One region of the Neobacillus sp. YIM B06451 genome, then DNA from elsewhere that is predicted to be linked to it. Evidence: riboswitches for the same ligand, from Rfam matches in the RefSeq annotation. Region 1 holds a riboswitch; each other region holds the start of a gene.
What was found. Region 1 has a riboswitch for cyclic di-GMP ahead of RB160_RS02985 (HD domain-containing phosphohydrolase). Riboswitches for the same ligand answer to the same signal wherever they lie in the genome.
Positions count from the first base shown of each region.

Region 2: another riboswitch for cyclic di-GMP. It lies ahead of RB160_RS19530 (hypothetical protein); the one in region 1 lies ahead of RB160_RS02985 (HD domain-containing phosphohydrolase).
Region 3: another riboswitch for cyclic di-GMP. It lies ahead of RB160_RS23655 (PxKF domain-containing protein); the one in region 1 lies ahead of RB160_RS02985 (HD domain-containing phosphohydrolase).

Region 1 covers NZ_JAVFKJ010000001.1:612,961-624,209, forward strand. Annotated here, with positions in the region: gene RB160_RS02945 (hypothetical protein) at 259-558, opposite strand; gene RB160_RS02950 (TIGR04053 family radical SAM/SPASM domain-containing protein) at 944-2,074, opposite strand; gene RB160_RS02955 (hypothetical protein) at 2,568-2,750, shown strand; gene RB160_RS02960 (hypothetical protein) at 2,808-2,960, shown strand; gene RB160_RS02965 (DUF3243 domain-containing protein) at 3,024-3,356, opposite strand; gene RB160_RS02970 (STAS domain-containing protein) at 3,540-4,367, shown strand; gene RB160_RS02975 (VanW family protein) at 4,535-5,548, opposite strand; gene RB160_RS02980 (DUF948 domain-containing protein) at 5,545-5,880, opposite strand; gene RB160_RS02985 (HD domain-containing phosphohydrolase) at 5,991-7,679, opposite strand; cyclic di-GMP riboswitch class I at 7,731-7,814, opposite strand; gene RB160_RS02990 (carboxypeptidase M32) at 8,096-9,604, shown strand; gene RB160_RS02995 (PLD nuclease N-terminal domain-containing protein) at 9,880-10,077, shown strand; gene RB160_RS03000 (ABC transporter ATP-binding protein) at 10,077-10,985, shown strand; gene RB160_RS03005 (ABC transporter permease) at 10,982-11,249, shown strand, end outside.
Region 2 covers NZ_JAVFKJ010000015.1:17,080-20,239, reverse strand. Annotated here, with positions in the region: gene RB160_RS19535 (ImmA/IrrE family metallo-endopeptidase) at 1-684, opposite strand, end outside; cyclic di-GMP riboswitch class II at 1,150-1,233, shown strand; gene RB160_RS19530 (hypothetical protein) at 1,265-1,762, shown strand; gene RB160_RS19525 (HD domain-containing phosphohydrolase) at 1,860-2,786, opposite strand; gene RB160_RS19520 (coiled-coil domain-containing protein) at 2,896-3,160, opposite strand, start outside.
Region 3 covers NZ_JAVFKJ010000026.1:10,522-13,681, reverse strand. Annotated here, with positions in the region: gene RB160_RS23655 (PxKF domain-containing protein) at 4-1,515, opposite strand; cyclic di-GMP riboswitch class II at 1,536-1,618, opposite strand; gene RB160_RS23650 (general stress protein) at 2,395-2,913, shown strand; gene RB160_RS23645 (Fe3+ hydroxamate ABC transporter substrate-binding protein) at 3,132-3,160, shown strand, end outside.

The DNA of each region.
Region 1 (11,249 bases):
GATTTAATCGGCGTTAATTAATAACACTTATTTTCCGAACTCTAATTGCAACGCCTAGGATATTAGTCTTATTGAAGAACATGAGGCATCACTCCCTTTAAAATTAATTGGATTCAGTATAGCAATTAACATTAAGTCTGTCAGTTACTTCCAAAACCCTAACGCTTTATTTTGATTATCATAAACAAAAATAAACGCCTGGGGAGAACCATGCGGTAATAGGGTAGATTCTATTTTTTTTATCAACTAGAGCGACATTTAGTTGAACAATCTAAGCCATAAAGGATAATCAAATTGCCCATCTGAAATCTGAATAAATTTACCCATAATACCAAGATGAGTTATTCCATGTTCAGTTATAAAAATAGGAGTATAGGTTGAGAAAACAAAAAAATTTATTCTCTCCAACTCAGAAAAATACAACCTATCTTCCGGCGATTTTCCATACTCGTTCTCGATAAAATTATAATAATCTTTTTCATTAGGATTTGTAAACGCAAGGAAGATCAGCACAACCATAATTACAATTCCAAATACCCATCGTTTCCTTGTTTTCATACAATCCCTCCAATTTATAATCTTACCGAAAAATGGCATTGTCGACTTCTGATTTTTAACATTTTAAAATAACCACTTAAGGAATTAAACTGAGGGAGTTGAATTAGGAATTGTTTACCCAATATTACCATATTTATGAAAATTAATGGAGATAATCTAATATGGTTTATGCGACTCTAACTCTGATTTGTGAATTGTTTCAGATGCGTCCTCCCCAAGACTAAAAATGAAAAAGAGCCTGTATCGACAATTACTTGGTAATTAAAGATACAGGCTCTTATTATCAATGTTTAGTTTGCGGTACATCTATTTAAGCATGCCAAGTTGGCACTCATTTTGATTTGCATATCCATGTTTTCCAATAGGTGAGTTTTGGTTCCCGCAATTATTTTGCAGTTTCTTTCTTTCGCATCGCCATTGGGATGTAAACGCAATATGGCTCGCTTTCCATGTAATCTCCTGTCACGGCATATGTTCTAGAACGTGAGCCGCCGCAAATCTTGTTGTATTCGCACACGCCACATTTGCCCTTATATTTATCGGGACTGCGGAGGTTTTTCAACACTTCTGAATTTCGATAAATCTCTGCCAGTGGTTTTTCGCGAACATTTCCAACCGGGATTGGAAGGAGGCCGCTTGGCAGCACATCGCCAATATGGTCGACGAAGATAAAGCCGTTTCCGTCATTCACACCTTTTGGAGCGCGCTTGAGCCCGTCGATGATACCTTCCTGGTCCATCGTCATTGTATCCTCGTAGCGGATTTCACCCTTTGCGATCTTTTGGTCCCGGGCCTTTTCCTGAAGGACGACACGGCGGTAATGCTGGGCTGCGGTTGTTTTAATATCATAAGGGGCGGTCTTGCTCAGTTGATATAGCCAGCGGAACACTTTCTCATGCTCGGCAGGAGTAATGCACTTGTCTTCCTGTCCCCGGCCTGTAGGTACAAGCAAGAAAATGTACCACATAACGGCTTTCAAGTCACCGACAAGCTTTGCCATTTCCTCTAGTGAATCATAGTTGTAACGGGATATGACTGTGTTGATTTGAAGCGGCATTTCAAGTTCATTCAGGTACTTGATCTTCTCAAGCGTCAAATCGAATGAACCAGGCGTCCCGCGGAAGTGGTCATGGATTTCAGGTGTCGGGCCGTCAAGGCTGAATCCCCAACGCGATAGGCCGACTTCCTTCGCCCTTTGCATCTTTTCCTTTGTCACATTGTCCGTCGCACTTGGAACCATCGACACCCTAATGCCTTTTTTAACAGCATAATCGGCAAGCTCGAATAAATCCTCGCGCATCATGCAGTCGCCGCCTGTAAAAACAAGCATTGGGTTGTTCATGTCATAAATCTGGTCGAGCAGATTTATGCCTTCTTCATGTGTCAGCTCCCGCGGATCCTTCTTAAGCTGTGCATCAGCGCGGCAGTGTACACACTTAAGCTGGCACGCCCGTGTCACTTCCCAAATAACGATAAAGGGGTTTTCATTGTAATCGATTACCGGCCCAAGCCCCATATTATGCGGATGGCCACCGGGGTGTCCCCCTGGATGCCCGCCCGGATGTCCTCCAGGATGCCCGCCGCGATGCGGATGTCCCATTCCATGTGGATGTCCCATTCCTTGCATTTTCATCACCATGCTTCACGTTAGTATTTGTTCCATGATTCGTCCTAGTGGAAAGCAACATAATCATGATGTTCTATAAGTTAATTATAAGAGTGGGCATGGTGGAAAAATCGGCGTAATGTTACGATTTTTCTACATTCCTGTGCCAAATTGGAAAACTAAAGGGGAGGGGATAGTAACTAGTGCGGTTCTGAGTAAAACAAAGGGGTTGGTAAAACTCATCAGGGGTTTAAGTGACACCTTTTCGGGTTTTGAAAGAATCTTTGTCGCTCAACGGGGTTTGAGTGACACCTTTTCGAGATTTGCACGAATCTTTGTCGCACATTTGGATTTGAGCGACACGTTTTCAGGTTTTGGCTGAATCTTTGTCGCTCAACGGGGTTTGAGTGACACCTTTTCGAGATTTGCACGAATCTTTGTCGCACATTTGGATTTGAGCGACACCTTTTCGGGTTATGGCCGAATCTTTGTCGCACATTTGGATTTGAGCGACACCTTTTCGGGTTTTGAACGAATCATTGTCGCTCAACGGAATTTGTGCGACACCTTTTCAGGTTTTGGCTGAATCTTTGTCGCACATTTGGAATTGAGTGACACCTTTTCAGGTTTTGGCTGAATCTTTGTGGCTCAACGGGATTTGAGGGACACCTTTTCGGGTTTTGCCCGAATCTTTGTCACTCAACGGGATTTGAGCGACACCTTTACAGTTCTTCCCCAAATCTTTGTCATACACCAGAAACTAAGCGACTCGGTTGCCGTGACCTACTACAAATAGTAACCATCCCCTAAAACCAAAAACACCGGCTTCGAAATAAGCCGGTGCTGAAAGTAATCCTTATTATTCTGCCCACTTCACGAGCATGTGGGCTAGCATATGGCGTTCCTCATCATTACCAACTTGCCACAGTTCCATCAGGAGCGCTTCCTCGCGGTTCTGCGGTGCGGCGTTCTTGGCAAGGTAATTCGCAACCTTCTGGGCAGCGACTGCCAATTCTTCCTCATTCATCCCGATCCGCTTGCCTAGTTCAATCCGCTTGCTCAGGTATGATCGAAATTCATTGAAATCCTGGAGTTTATCGTACATTTTGCCTTCGTCAATCCGGTCGATGACGTCATCTACTTTCGATGGCTCAAAATCTCCATCCTTATGGACCGCATGATCCTTTTCCATTGTTCATCATCCTCCGTTTCATCAAGTCATTTCTTTGTTACATTTACCCCTAGCATGAGGCATCAAACATAGGAAATGAACTGTGAATTCAGGAAAATTGTCCAATTAGCAACTCCCCGCTTTGCATCAGGCAAGGAAAATGGTATGGTCAATTTAACCAAATTTTTTAGGAGAAAACGCCAAATGGAACTTGATCAATTGAAAAAATACTTTAGCGAAAAAATTGAGGCCAATATTGACAGGATTACAGAACAACTCTTATCGGAGATGCTTTCCTTCTACAACTTCCGCTTTCAGGATGAAGAGCAGAAAGAGGAGACGACCGAAAAATTCAGGGAGCTTGTCCAAATTGTCCTGAATAGCCTGAAAGATAAGGATGTAAAGGACCATGCCTTTAAGTGGGGGGAACTGATTGGTGCCAAGTCCGTGGAAAATGGGGGGAATCTTGGAAGGACCATCAAAGGAGTGACAGTTTATAAAAATGTCATTTGGTCCTTTTTGCTTGAAGAGGGAAGGAATATTCAAATAAACAATGAGGAGTTGCTGGATATCATCATGGAAACCGACCATATTTTCAATAACATGGTCCACGGTTTCAGCACCTCATTTACGAACAATGCCGAAAAACTCCTTCAGGAATCAAGGGAGCTTTATTTGAAAATCTCCGTTCCGATTGTACCGATTTCGCAAAAGCTCGCTGTTCTGCCGCTTATTGGTGAAATCAATGAAATGCGTTCGGAAACATTGATTGTCGATTCCCTTGATACGTGTGTAAAAAAGCGGATCGAAACGCTCGTCATCGACCTTTCCGGAGTCTATGAAGTGGATTTGATCGGTATTGAGGTTCTTTTCAAGCTTATCCGTTCCCTCAATCTTCTTGGCGTAAAGCCTGTCATAACCGGGATGAAAGGCGAGCTTAGCCAGACATTCATCAATCTGGGAATCAATCTGCAGGGAATATCCATCTACAGCAACCTAGAACAGGCATTGAAGGAATTGAAGTTTTTTTAAAAAACGCATCTGGCCCTTTATGTGTTATTGCTAGACGCAAAACGAAATCGTTCAGCAGTGGGTAACTTTTTTAATAAGAATAACCAAGGCATACGCATCATTCCAATGCGTAGCCTTGGTTTTTTTATGTCCCTTTATAATCCTAACCGATTTTTCCACAAGCGAACTTATCGTCCCGAATTCTTGAACGTTGTTTCCTCAGGCAGGATGGCAGGGGCGCCGGGGATGCTCCGCGGCTTGAATGCAATGTTCGGAGCAGAGTACATGGTAACTGATAATGTGCTCCCATACGCATTGGCCCGTATTAGCACAGGCTGGCTATACGGATTTTTAAAAACAAAATCGGGCCCGTACCAGCTGACTGTCGCATCACGGCCTGAGGGGACATAGGTTACAGCCTTTGTATGCGAATAACGCTGGATAATCGACATGCCGGCATTGTCCGCCGCATTGAACAAGGTTGAGGAAACCTGGCAAATTCCTCCGCCAATCCCTTCGGATAATTCTCCGCGCACGATGACAGGGGCTTTCATATACCCACGCTCCGCTGTTCTTTTTCCAATCGCTTTATTAAAGGAAAAAGTTTCACCGGGGAAAACGACTTTGCCATTCAGCGTTTCAGTGGCTAGCTTGATATTATGAGCGCGTTCTTTATTGCCTCCATTATAAAAAGTCCTATAGCGGCCGATCAGCCTTGTCCGAATGTGGTCGAGCAACTCGCTGTCAACATCGGGATAGATCGTTTTGGTCGGTATTTCGGTCCGCAAAGGTTTTCCGGAATAAATAAACGAATACAAAATCTCCTCCATCTTTTCGCGATCAAGCTTACTGCCGGCCTTTTCGGGAACGATTGTTCCGGATCCATCGATTTTGGCGTTTTCGGGTGGAGCATCCACTTCTTTTTCTAGGCTGTCCAATAAATTTGAGACTTTGTTTGGGTCTGGAAATGCGCTGCCCGGAACTGGGAGAAGGGTTATATTCTCACGGTGAATGACAGTGATGAGCTGTCCGTCAGACTCGATGAATAACGTGTGATGGCTAGCTGGCAATAAAGTTAAAACAGCTGACAGTATGACTGCTTTTATCATCTTCGGGCTTCCCTCCTCATCTTTAGTATGGATGAACGGAGCGGAAATAATGATAAAAACCCGCCAATAGTGGGCGGGTTTTGGAAAAATCAATAAGCGGGCGTCCTGGACTTCTTCCTTTTCAACTTTGCTATAGGCCGGATTTTCACCAGCTTTTTAAAAGTGGCAAGGGTATCCTTTGCAGCATCCGTAGTATAGGAAACAGCCTCTTTTTTGTAATCGATGTCCGAGACAATTTCCTGCTGGCTTTTCGTCAGCTGGTCCGATTCAACTTTTAGCGTATCGGCTTTTTGCTGAACCCTTGCGATCGTTTCATTCAGTCTGTTGATTGCCGGTTTTGATTCCTTGAATGTTTTAAAGGCGACAAACCCTAGGTATGCCAGTGACAGGATGATAGCGCCTATGCTTAAGTAAATAATCCACATACGATGATTCCTCCCACACTTGTTTCTTTATTTTTACCCGAAAAACACACTTTCTAACTATACCTTCATTAAGCCCAGGGTAAAATGACTCTTAATTTGTGGGCAGCCTTTTAAGACACCTTGGAAGAGTTGAGTGTTTTCATAAAGGAAACCGCATCAAGGACCGTTTTGGCAATTAGATCTGCAGACTTTATTTTTTTGCCCTGGACGGCACGCCCGCCGGCTATGATGGGTATCCCAGGAAAGAGTTCCTTTAATCTTTCGCAGGTCCGGATAAGACAAGGTATATTCTCATCCATTGTTACCGAAAAACAAACACATATTGCTTGCTTATCGGCAATGAGAGAGGCTAGTACGGAATCTGGAACCGATGCATATACCATATGGATGTTAAATCCATACAGCTTTATGATGCCGGCCGCCATTTCGAGTGGAATGATATGCTGCTCTGTTCCAGGCACGGCAAGGATAATCGTTCCGGAATTGTTATCCCCGGACTGGGGAATTTTCAATGAAAGCTCTTCCAACAGTTCCATGGTAACGGAAGACGCTAACTGTTCCTGTGCAATAGAAATCCTGCCTTCTTCCCAAAGAGAACCGATCCGGTCCATGGATTTGCCGATGACTTCTTCGTACATTTCTTCGATTCTCATATGCTCCGTCAGCTCAGAGAATAAATCATACGCGAGAGTGTTTCTTCCATGGAGGAGAGCATCTGTGTAAGACTCGAATAAAAGAGCGGAATTCACCTTCTTCCATTTCAGCATCCTCTTAATCGTCAATGAGTGGTCAACAGGAAGCTTGATAATTTCCCGTTTTGTTTCAGTCCGGATAATGGGAAGGGTCGGTATTGCATCGATGACTTTCACTACAGTTGCTCTTTCGTTATTTGAGAGCTTCACGACTGCATCCTCGGGATAGATTTTCATCAAATCGATAAATTGGAGGAGAATATCAAGGTCGTAGCATTTCTCATCCTCGAGCAGAATCTGGATGGCTTTTTGGGGTGAGTATGCTAGCCGGTACGGCCGTTCGAGGGTAAGGGCGGAATATACATCGGCAATCATCAATATCCTCATCGGGATGTCCAAATTTTTTGCTTCAAGGCCTTCTGGATAACCGGATCCGTCAAGGCGCTCGTGATGGCTTTTGGCGCAAGCAGCTATCGATTCTGAAAATCCGTTCTCCGTCAGCAACCTGTGCCCGTAAATGGTATGTTTTTTCATTTCCGTGAATTCTTCGTATGTAAGTTTACCCGGTTTATCAAGAATCTTTTTAGTGATGTTCGTTTTTCCGAAGTCGTGCAGCAAATAGCCAATAGCAATCTCCTCCAGGTTTCGCAGGCCAATCTTTTTGGCAAGGAGGATTCCTAATAGAAAAACATCAAAGGAATGCTGCCAAGTAAGTGTGTCATATTCCTTCATTTCATAAAAAAGGGAAGAGATTGTTCGATCTCTCATAATACCGATGAACATCGTCTCGGCAAAATTAAGGTCATCTATTTCAAACAGAAGGTGTCCATATCTTTTTTCGGTACCAATGGTCACCAGTAGATTGAAAAATTGTTCAATATGCATTTTTGAATTCTTCATATCATTCAGGCTATGGGGATGGCTTGCTGTTCCTTCATGCCAGGAAGAAGGATGAATGATGTTCACTTCTTCAATCCCCAGGTCCCTTAACTTTTTGATAAAAATAGGAGAAAGGGACATGCCCCTCTTTAAGATTAACAGCTGATCCAGATATACATTTTCGTTCAGAATGTCTCCCGGCTTAATTTCACTCAGCTTTTTCAACATACGATCCACCCCTTAATAAAAGCGCACTGAATAGATTTACACGCTTCCGAATCCAGCAACTGGCTAACATAGCATTTCGCCTTAGTCCCTATAGTTTTGCGCCACCCCTTTTCAGGGGATTTGCCTTTTTGATGATTTGTTTGAGGTTATAGGAAGAGCTGTTTCCAAAGTTGTCCGTTCCTAGTATACATAATATTCGACAATATTGGGAGAAAATTGTAGAATTTTGTATTTTTATATAGGAAGAAACAGAAATTTTAGCGTTTTGTCTACGTAAAGACGGACTTAATGGTTCCTTTTGTATAAAAAAGTAGTTTGAAAATTTAAGCTAATTTTTGGATGGGAGAGAGAAAACGGGTATAATGGGGAAGCGGCCCACCCTTTAAGGGCGGCAATTTTCAAAGGGGGGAAAATCAATGGATAGACAGAAAGCAATTGAAGATTTTAAAGCACTTGACGAAAAAATTACCCATTTCCAAAGTATATCAGGCCTTGCCGATTGGGATCAGAAAGTAATGGCACCGAAAAAAGGGCGCGCCCAGTTCGCCAAATCGATTGGCACGTTGCGGACGGAAGCGTTTAAGCTGTCCGTTTCAGAAGAGATGGGCAGGCTGCTTGAGGAATTGACATCTGAATCGGCTGAACTTGACGAAGTAACAGCTGCACAGGTTCGCGAGCGGAAGGAACAATATGATCGTTCAAAGCGGATTCCCGCTGAGGACTTTAAAGCATTCGCCATTTTGACAGCCCAAGCGAATGACGCGTGGGAGCACGCGAGAGAGCACAACGACTTCGGCCATTTCGCTCCGTACCTTGAAAAAATTGTTGCGTTCAGGCGGAAATTCGCCGAGTTGTTCGGTTATGAAAACCATCGATATGATGCGATGCTCAATGAATTTGAACCAGGACTGACGGTGGCCAAGCTAGACCCACTTTTTGCAAGGCTGCGGGACACAAGCGTCGCGCTTTTGGAGCGGATCAAGAAATCGCCGAACCAGACAAATTCGGAGATTTTCAGCCAGAAATACAATGTTGAGAAGCAAAAGGAATTCAACCGCTTCATTTTGCCAATCATCGGTTTTGACATGGAAGCGGGCAGGCTAGATGAAACCGTCCACCCATTTGCGCAAAGCATCACGATCGGCGATGTCCGATTGACGACAAGGTATCTTGAAGACAATGTCCGCTCCGCGCTTTTCGGAACAATCCATGAAGCAGGACATGGTATTTACGAACAGAACATCGACCCGAAATTTGAAGGTACCGTATTGGCAAGTGGGACTTCCTTTGGCATTCATGAATCCCAGTCGCGTTTCCTTGAGAACATGGTTGGCCGCAGCAGGGCGTTCTGGAGCTATTTTTACCCAAGGATGGTTGAGTTTTTCCCAGAGCAGCTTGGAGCTGTCAGCGAGGAAGATTTCTACCGGGCGGTTAACACTGTGGAGCCTTCTTTTATCAGGATCGAGGCGGATGAACTGACGTATAACCTGCATATCATGGTCCGTTATGAAATTGAAAAAGCGCTCATGGCCGGCGAAATCGAGGTACATGAACTTCCTTCCATCTGGAACAGGAAGATGGAGGAATACCTTGGAATCACGCCAGAAACGGACCGGGAAGGCGTCCTCCAGGATGTCCACTGGTCATTTGGCGGCATCGGCTACTTCCCTTCGTATTCACTTGGCAACCTATACGCGGCGCAAATCCTGAATACCATTAGGAAGGAAATGCCTGATTATGAAGCGGCCATTGCCAAGGGTGATTTTGCTCCAATCGTCGGGTGGCTGAAGGAGAAAATCCACCAGCACGGTTCACTTTACAGGCCAAATGAGCTGATTGTCCGGGTAACAGGAGAAGAATTGAACGCAGATTACCTTACTGAGTACCTTGAAGCGAAATATTCTGAGGTTTATAAATTGTCATAGGAACAACTTGCTGAGAGCCTGGGCAATCCGTTTTATTTAGTATTTGAAAGAGAGCCTGCCACTTGGCAAGCTCTCTTTTTTGAGGTTTTTTTAACCGTCGAGTAGGTTAGTTATATACTGGCTTAAATAGTAGGGAGTAATCTTTTTTATTCCCTTATAATATTTTTTCTGAAAATCTATTAGAAAAATATGGACGCAACTCCTATTTATGCTACTATAAAATAAGACTTTAGTCACAGAATTGTCACCATATATTCGTTAAGGGGGAATGAAAAATGGATGTTGGCGGTATTGGATTAGGCATTTTGCTGCCGATCATGCTAATCCAGCTAGTTTTGCTTGTTATCGCGATTGTTGACCTGATTCGGACTGAAGAGACGAATGGGCCGAAGTGGGTATGGGCGCTGGTTATTTTGGTGTTCAGTTTTATCGGGCCAATTGTGTATTTCATTTTTGGAAGGAGAAATACTTAATGCCCCTCGTAGAAATTAGCGGCCTTAAAAAGAGCTTTAAAGGAAACGAAGTCATCAAGGGGCTCGACTTTGTTTTAAAAAAAGGGAAATGTACAGCGTTGCTTGGACCAAATGGCGCTGGGAAAACGACGACGCTGAGAATGCTGTCCGGGCTGATGGAGCCGACGGAAGGGACAATCGTTTTCCCGGATGCGAAAAAAGGGGAAGATCTCCGGAAGTTTATCGGGTATCTGCCCCAGTTTCCTGTGTATTATAACTGGATGACTGCCCAGGAATTTTTGTCGTACGCCGGAAGGCTCGGCGGGCTTTCGAAAAAGGAAGCGAAAGAGAGGACCGGGGAGCTACTGGAAATGGTCGGGATTGCTGATGCGAAAAAGCGTCAGGTTGGCAAATATTCAGGCGGTATGAAGCAGCGGCTCGGTATCGCCCAGGCGCTGATTCACCGTCCAAAACTCATTATGCTCGACGAACCGGTTTCCGCGCTCGATCCCTTTGGCAGAAGGGAAGTCCTTGAGCTTCTTGAAAAATTGAAAAACGAAACGACAGTATTGTTTTCCACACATATTTTAAATGATGCCGAGGAAGTTTGTGATGAAATCCTCTTCCTCCATAATGGGGAAATCGTAGAATCGGGTACGATGGTTGAACTACGGGATCGCCATAAGCAATCGAGGGTTGAGCTGCAATTCAATGGCCAGGCAGAAGATTACAAAGGAGCCTTTGCATCGGCCCAGTATGTACATGACATAGAAGTCGCAAACGGCCAAATGAAGATTTTCGTTACCGACCTTGATAAAGCTACGAATAGTATACTGAAGATTGCAGCGAATGGAGAGTTTCCGGTTACAAAGATTGAATCCAGCCGGATGACACTTGAAGATATTTTTATGAAGGTGGTGGGAAAATGAGCCAGTTCCTAACCCTTCTGCAAAAAGAAATACTCGAAATGTGGCGGAACTATAAATGGGTCTGGGTTCCGATCGTATTTATTATTCTCGGCGTACAGGAGCCGTTGTCAATCTATTACATGCCGCAGCTTATTGACTCGCTTGGCGGGCTACCTGAAGGGTCAGTCATCGAAATCCCGACGCCCTCCTCAGCGGAAGTGCTCGTTGGCGGCATCGGGCAGTACAATATGTTTGGATTCATAATTACTATCCTTTTATGCATGA
Region 2 (3,160 bases), on a different contig from region 1:
TTTATATTTTTTTGAAAATTTTTCCGTTATTATGTCAATATGAGCCTGGTTGATTCCGATAAATTTCTTATGCAGGAACCCAATGAATGTGTAATAAGATAGGAAAAGAATGAGTACGAGATTAATTTCGAGATGGTCATAGAATGCAAGAATTGGGAAAACTATCCCCACCTCAAACAACATTGGCCCAAACCGATCCAGGAAAAGCTTTGTAGTTGCAGCCCCGGTTTCAAGATAGACATATACATATTTCAGCAGGACACTTAGGAATAGCATAAATAAAGACGTTAAATATCGGGCCTGGTAATCCATATCGGAATAGCCATTATACAATTCGTTGCAGACTATGATTATAATGGTATAGATCGACAATAATGATAAGATTGACTGCAGCCGGCCCCTTTTCTTAAGAAGGATGGACATTATGCTATCAACCAGGAGATAAATAAATCCATATACGATCGAAAACCGATCAAATACAATCAGCGACAAAATGACATTGAAAAAGGAGTACCCAAAACCGGAAAAAACCTTTAAATTAACCTGATCAAACACGACCATAATACAGAGAAATAATAAAATGTCCCACTCAAGCTCGGCGGGAATCGTTATGAAAGCATTTGTTAAAAGCAGCGCGGGTATAAGAAAAACAAGACTGACATGTTTCCCGATAACGCTTCTCATGGTGGTTCACCTGTTTTCCTAGTAATAGTTTTCCTACTTCCTTCCATTTTACTTGAAAAAAACAGTTTTTTTAATCATTATTTTTCTACATACCCACGATTTTTGACGTAATTTGTCTATTAAAAAAGGTATATTTCAACTCCCGTTTACTATATACTTTGAATGAATAAGGGCAGCGGTTGCCCTTGTTTTACATTCTTCCTCCTAGGTATACACGATCCATTGCCAGCGCTAACCTTGTTAGTGCTCTTTTTTTGTCCTTTTTTAAGAACCATGGCGGTCCAGTTTTCCCCGTTTTAACCATAAACATGTCGAGATTTTCGGAGGGATTGTCGACCGGAAATTCTGGGTTTTAAACTATTGTTTAATTTATAATAACCTTATAAAAGATGTTCGGTATATAGAATTCAGCAAACGAAAATACCGCTCATCTTTCTTTTGCTTGTTCCGTACATAGTATCGGGACGACTCAGGGGAAGCGTTGAAGTATAGCCTTTACATGGACACTTGGGCTATATGGAGCCAATAGTGTAACCGGCCCTTTAGAAACAAACCTAAACTCTAAGGGGAGATGAAGAGAATGAAGAAAATTTTATCAGGTTTGGTAGCAGGGGCTTTGGCAATTGGAGTACTCGCAGGTTCCGCATTCGCGGCAGTAACGTTCGATTCGGCAACCGGTACGGGATTTGTAGGGAAAGGCGATGTTCAAACCGCTCTGGGATTGAATAATGCAGAAATGCAGAAGATAGCTAAGGAACTGGAGTTTACTTATGCGGAAGAGACTGTATATGCTGTTGAAGTATATTGGACCACAGGAGAAGGGACAAGGGGAGAAAAAACCCATTATGTTACCCACAAAAAAACTCAATCTATTAAGGCAGACATTGACTATATGGCCCGTAATCAAAAACAGGTAAATGGATTTATTTTGAAGGAAATGAAAATAACAGATATTGAAAACCCGGAAATCCCTGCTGTAGGTGATGTGTACCCTGGAAACTCTGGACATATTGTAACGTCCGTCGAGGAAGTATCCACAACAGGCGGTTTGTATGTTAACGGCGTTCTGCTACAGTAACAACTGCTTTTAACTAGGGAGGCACAGAAATACAGCCTTTAATCTGTAAACTTTGGCTGAAATAAAAAAGGAATCAATCACCATCGATTGATTCCTTTCATTTTACCTTAAGCATTTCGTTATCCAGGCGCCCTTCTTCTTTTAAAATCTCAACAAACGCCTCAACGACTTTCCTGTCATAATGGGTGTCAGCCATGCTGATTAACTCATTGACAGCATATTGGATATCATAGGCTTTGCGGTAGGCCCGATCCTCGGTCATAGCATCAAATGAATCGCTCACCGCGATGATTCGTGCTTCCAAAAGGATATCATCCCCTTTTAGGCCATGGGGATAGCCGCTCCCATTCAGCCTTTCATGATGCTGTTCGATTATAGTGGGGGTATCTTCATAGTAGAGGTCCTTCACCATTTCCGCCCCATCAACCGGGTGCTTCTTAATAAAGGCAAACTCCTCACTCGATAACCTATCGGGTTTATTTAAAATTTCGGTAGGTATATTAATTTTTCCGATATCGTGCAATATCGAAGCAATATATAAGTTTTCGAGCTTGTCTTTTGGGAACATAAGCTTTTTGGCAATTTTCATTGCATACTCAGTAACTCTATTGCTATGTTTGCTTGTATACTTATCCTTTCGTTCAACCTCTTCAACAATACTCTTTAAGCTGTTTAAACTCTCACTTAATTGATAAAAAGTTGGTTCAGTTATAACCCATAGATACACTACATTTGTTATAGTCGAGAAATGAATGGGTTCCTCTAAATTAGTAGCGGTAAAATAATCGCCTGGACCAAGTTCTATTTTTTCCCCATTTAGTTCGCAGATTAGGTGGCCGTCCAAAATATAAATAAACTCCGTTACATTTGGGGAGTCGCTAGGGTAAATATAGAGAATATTATTTTTTGTTATATTGGAGACCATGAATTCAGTTCCATCCCCACGTGCAAGAAGGCTAATATCAAATGCTTCAAGTGAAACTTTCTCCAATGCAGTTCCCTTTTTCCCAATAGTAAAAGCCAAATAGACCACCCCCTATTGTACAAAAAAAACGAGTCTATCTTTAATATTAGACTCGTAAAGTTACTTCTATCATATAGTATTCAAATAATTCATTCAATAAAATTTAGTATTATGGATATATTTTTACAATACGGATTGGGTCAATCCACACTTCTCTATCAGCAAAACGGACAAGTACCCAGCTGCATTCGGCAATTACTCCGTATTCCGCGGCCTTCGCAATCGTTTTATCCGACATTTTCAGCGTTTCCTCATAAATATCCGAAATGATTTTATCTAATTTTTCATTGTATTTTTGCGTTAGTTTTTCATGCGTTCCAGTGTCGCCTTCTTGAAGTTTTTTAATATCCTCAAGATACTGGGCTTGCAGCTTG
Region 3 (3,160 bases), on a different contig from region 1:
AGATTATTTCAGTCCAATAACAACTTTTTGCTTTGTTCCGTCATCAAGCGTAATTGTAAGTTGGTAAGTACCTGCAGTTAAACCTTTTGTACTCAAGTTAAATACATATTGATTTGAGGATGAATCATATCTAAAGTTGTTTCCGGAAGTAGCCGCGCTAGTTGATACCGCTTCAAGGTTATCCCCGAAGACTTGGTTACTGCTTTTTGCATAATGAATAGTTGCATTGGCAGTTGAAATAAACTTACCTTGGGCGTCAGTTAATTGGAATTTAACCGGAACGGTGCTGCCCGCTTTAAATATTGAACCATCCTTGATTGGCTGAAGAACCCCGCCAAAATTGTAAACAACGGTATAGCTTATCGTCACCTCTGTAGTATTTCCAGCCTTGTCCGTGACAGTTATTGTATCCGTTTGCGGTCCAACCTTAGACGTATCGATTGTTCCAGTTTTATCTTCGTCTGCAAGTCCGGACAATGTATCGGTTGCTGACCAAGTCACAACTTGATTTAGTGTGTAAGTGCCACCATCTTCAACAGTAATAACTGGCTTCCTTTTATCAATATTAATGCCCGAAACTATTGCAGAACTTGAGTTACCGGCATTATCGATTGCAGTACCTTCTGCTGATCGATTCACACCTTCAGACAGTAACACTTCCTTCGTATAGTCTGCTACTCCTGAGGTTTCATCGCTTGCTGAAAAGCTAACAGTTACATCATCATTATACCAGCCATGTTCATTTGCCTCTCGGTCAGCAGATCCCGAAATGGTTGGAGCTGTTTTATCTAGATTAATCGTAATACTTTTAGAACCCTCGTTTTCGGCTTTATCTCTAGCATACCCAGTAACAGTATGTCTACCATCTTCAGAAACTGTAACAGGTGCAGAAACCGAGCTCTCGTCCAGATCAGAGCCACCTTCCTCATCGGCAGCGGTGAAAGTTACGGTCACATCCTCGTTATACCAGCCCTTAGCATTTGCAGGTCTGTCAGGAGTCGCAGTGACAACTGGAGCTGTCGTATCAGTTACTTGCTTTTTAGTTACAACAAAAGTAATGAGGTCGTCTTTTTCATTATCTAGCTTTGCTCCTGTTTGATTTGTATTTTCAATTTTTACCTCATTTTTTTTGAAGGTAAATGTGTAGTTTCCAGGCTGTAAGTTAGGGTCTACTTGAACTTCTGCGTCTACCTTAACCTCCATATCTTTGGCATACAGGTGTACCTTAGTTAGGTTTTCTTGGGTAAAAGTACCGCTTGCGCTAATAACAAACCTTGTAGGGACAGTAACATAAGCGTCCGTCATGTTCCCATCCGATTTTACTGAAAGTTTGAAGCTCTTGGATGCCCCTTGTTCAACAGATACATCAGTTGATGAAGCGACTAATTCCGCTTTAATTTCTAGTTCCCCAGCAATCGCAAAACTTGTTGGAATAAGTCCGGAAATAGCAAGTACAGTGACCGCGCTTAGTGCTTTTTTGCTTAACACATTTCTGAAGCCAGTTTTTTTCATCATTTTCTCCCCTTAAAAAATATTTTTAAGAGGGCCGGTTACACTAGTAGCTCCATGCAGCCCAAGTGTCCAAATTAAGGCTACACTTCAATGCTTCCCCAAAAATTTGGTTGGTTGAGTCGATAATCCAACTGGATAAGTCATACAAATTTCCACTCATTTCAACCTTATTTGTGACGATGACGGATCATATTTTCGTGGCCACTTAAATATTGATACATCGTCTCTTTCCAGTTTTATTATAATTTAAACAATAGTTGATTGGTTTAACTTCCCTTCGACAAACTTCAAATAAATTCCAACAAAAATCACCAATTTATCCTAAAATCATCTAATTCCGATTCAGATTTCATGGTTTCGTTTTGCTTCATTCGATAGTTTAGTTGCAATAAGAAACCGGCTGGCGACAATACATAAAGGTCAGTATCCAACAATTCGACGGACAGCTGACACAGCTCGCTGCCAATAGCAAAAAACTAATCCATAAAAAAGAAACCCTGCTCAAAAATGTAACGGGTTCGAGTACAAAAACTTAATTCGCACACAAATTAGCAGTCCAATTCGCAACTGAATTGGACTCCATCTTTTTATTGATATATAAGGGATTTTTGTACGTTTTATGGCGTTTTAGCACTCGAATTCGCACCCCTTTTAGCAGAGTGACCGAAGTTATTGCCAACTTGGGAATTCGTATGCTAATTACTATGTGATGGTTTGTTAAAAATAGAAATTAGGTTTTTGGTTATTTATGTTAAAAATAAAGCAAATCTTATTCAACATAAGGGCAGTTTAGTTGAATAAGAAAGGTTGATGAAAACTTTTATTCGATTAAACATATATAATAGGATTGGGAAGGCGAACATTACTAGAAAGGATCTGACTATGAAAAGTGTATTAGAAAGTAGGTTAAAATATTTATATACAGGGGAAAGATTTGCAATAATATTGTTCCTACCTCTTAGTTTCTATATTAATTACACATATCCTGAACTGCAATTATTTTCACTGCTTTCTTTTTGGATTTCCTTTTTCTTATTGGAGTTTATCCTTATGCAAGGAACTTATTATTGGCATTCCAAATGGAAGTGTCTAATTACTGAAAATAAATCTATAACTCCAATCAAAACTGTTAGACTGTTGTGGAAATTGAAAGCAATAAACGTAAGTATAATAATTTTTTCTATCATTTTATTTGTTATCGATATACTTGTTAAATATCCCAGTCTACCAATTAATGGATTGCTGATCAGCGGATTTATTTATATTTTCGCTATACTCGAATTTATTAATTACTTCTACATCCAATTGTCCTATGATAATTTATCTGATATTAGATATTTAATAAAAACAAAGAAATTAAAACGGTCTTCTTTAAGTAAAGATTTTAAGCGTATTGCATAAATGAACATAATAAATTGAATTACTTCTTGAAAAATAGAGACCTTATTGGAGGGTGTGTTTTCTTATTGCTAAAGGGTGCGTTGATCCAGGAAGGATTAACGGCCTTTTTTGTTGAATTCCTTATAGAACATACGGGGCAGCCATTCCTGTAATGAAGAAAAATCGTATAAAAAATACGTAATAAGAATAAAAACAAGATTTAATTAGAGGTGATATAAATGTTTGGAGAAGATCCTAAGTGTACTAA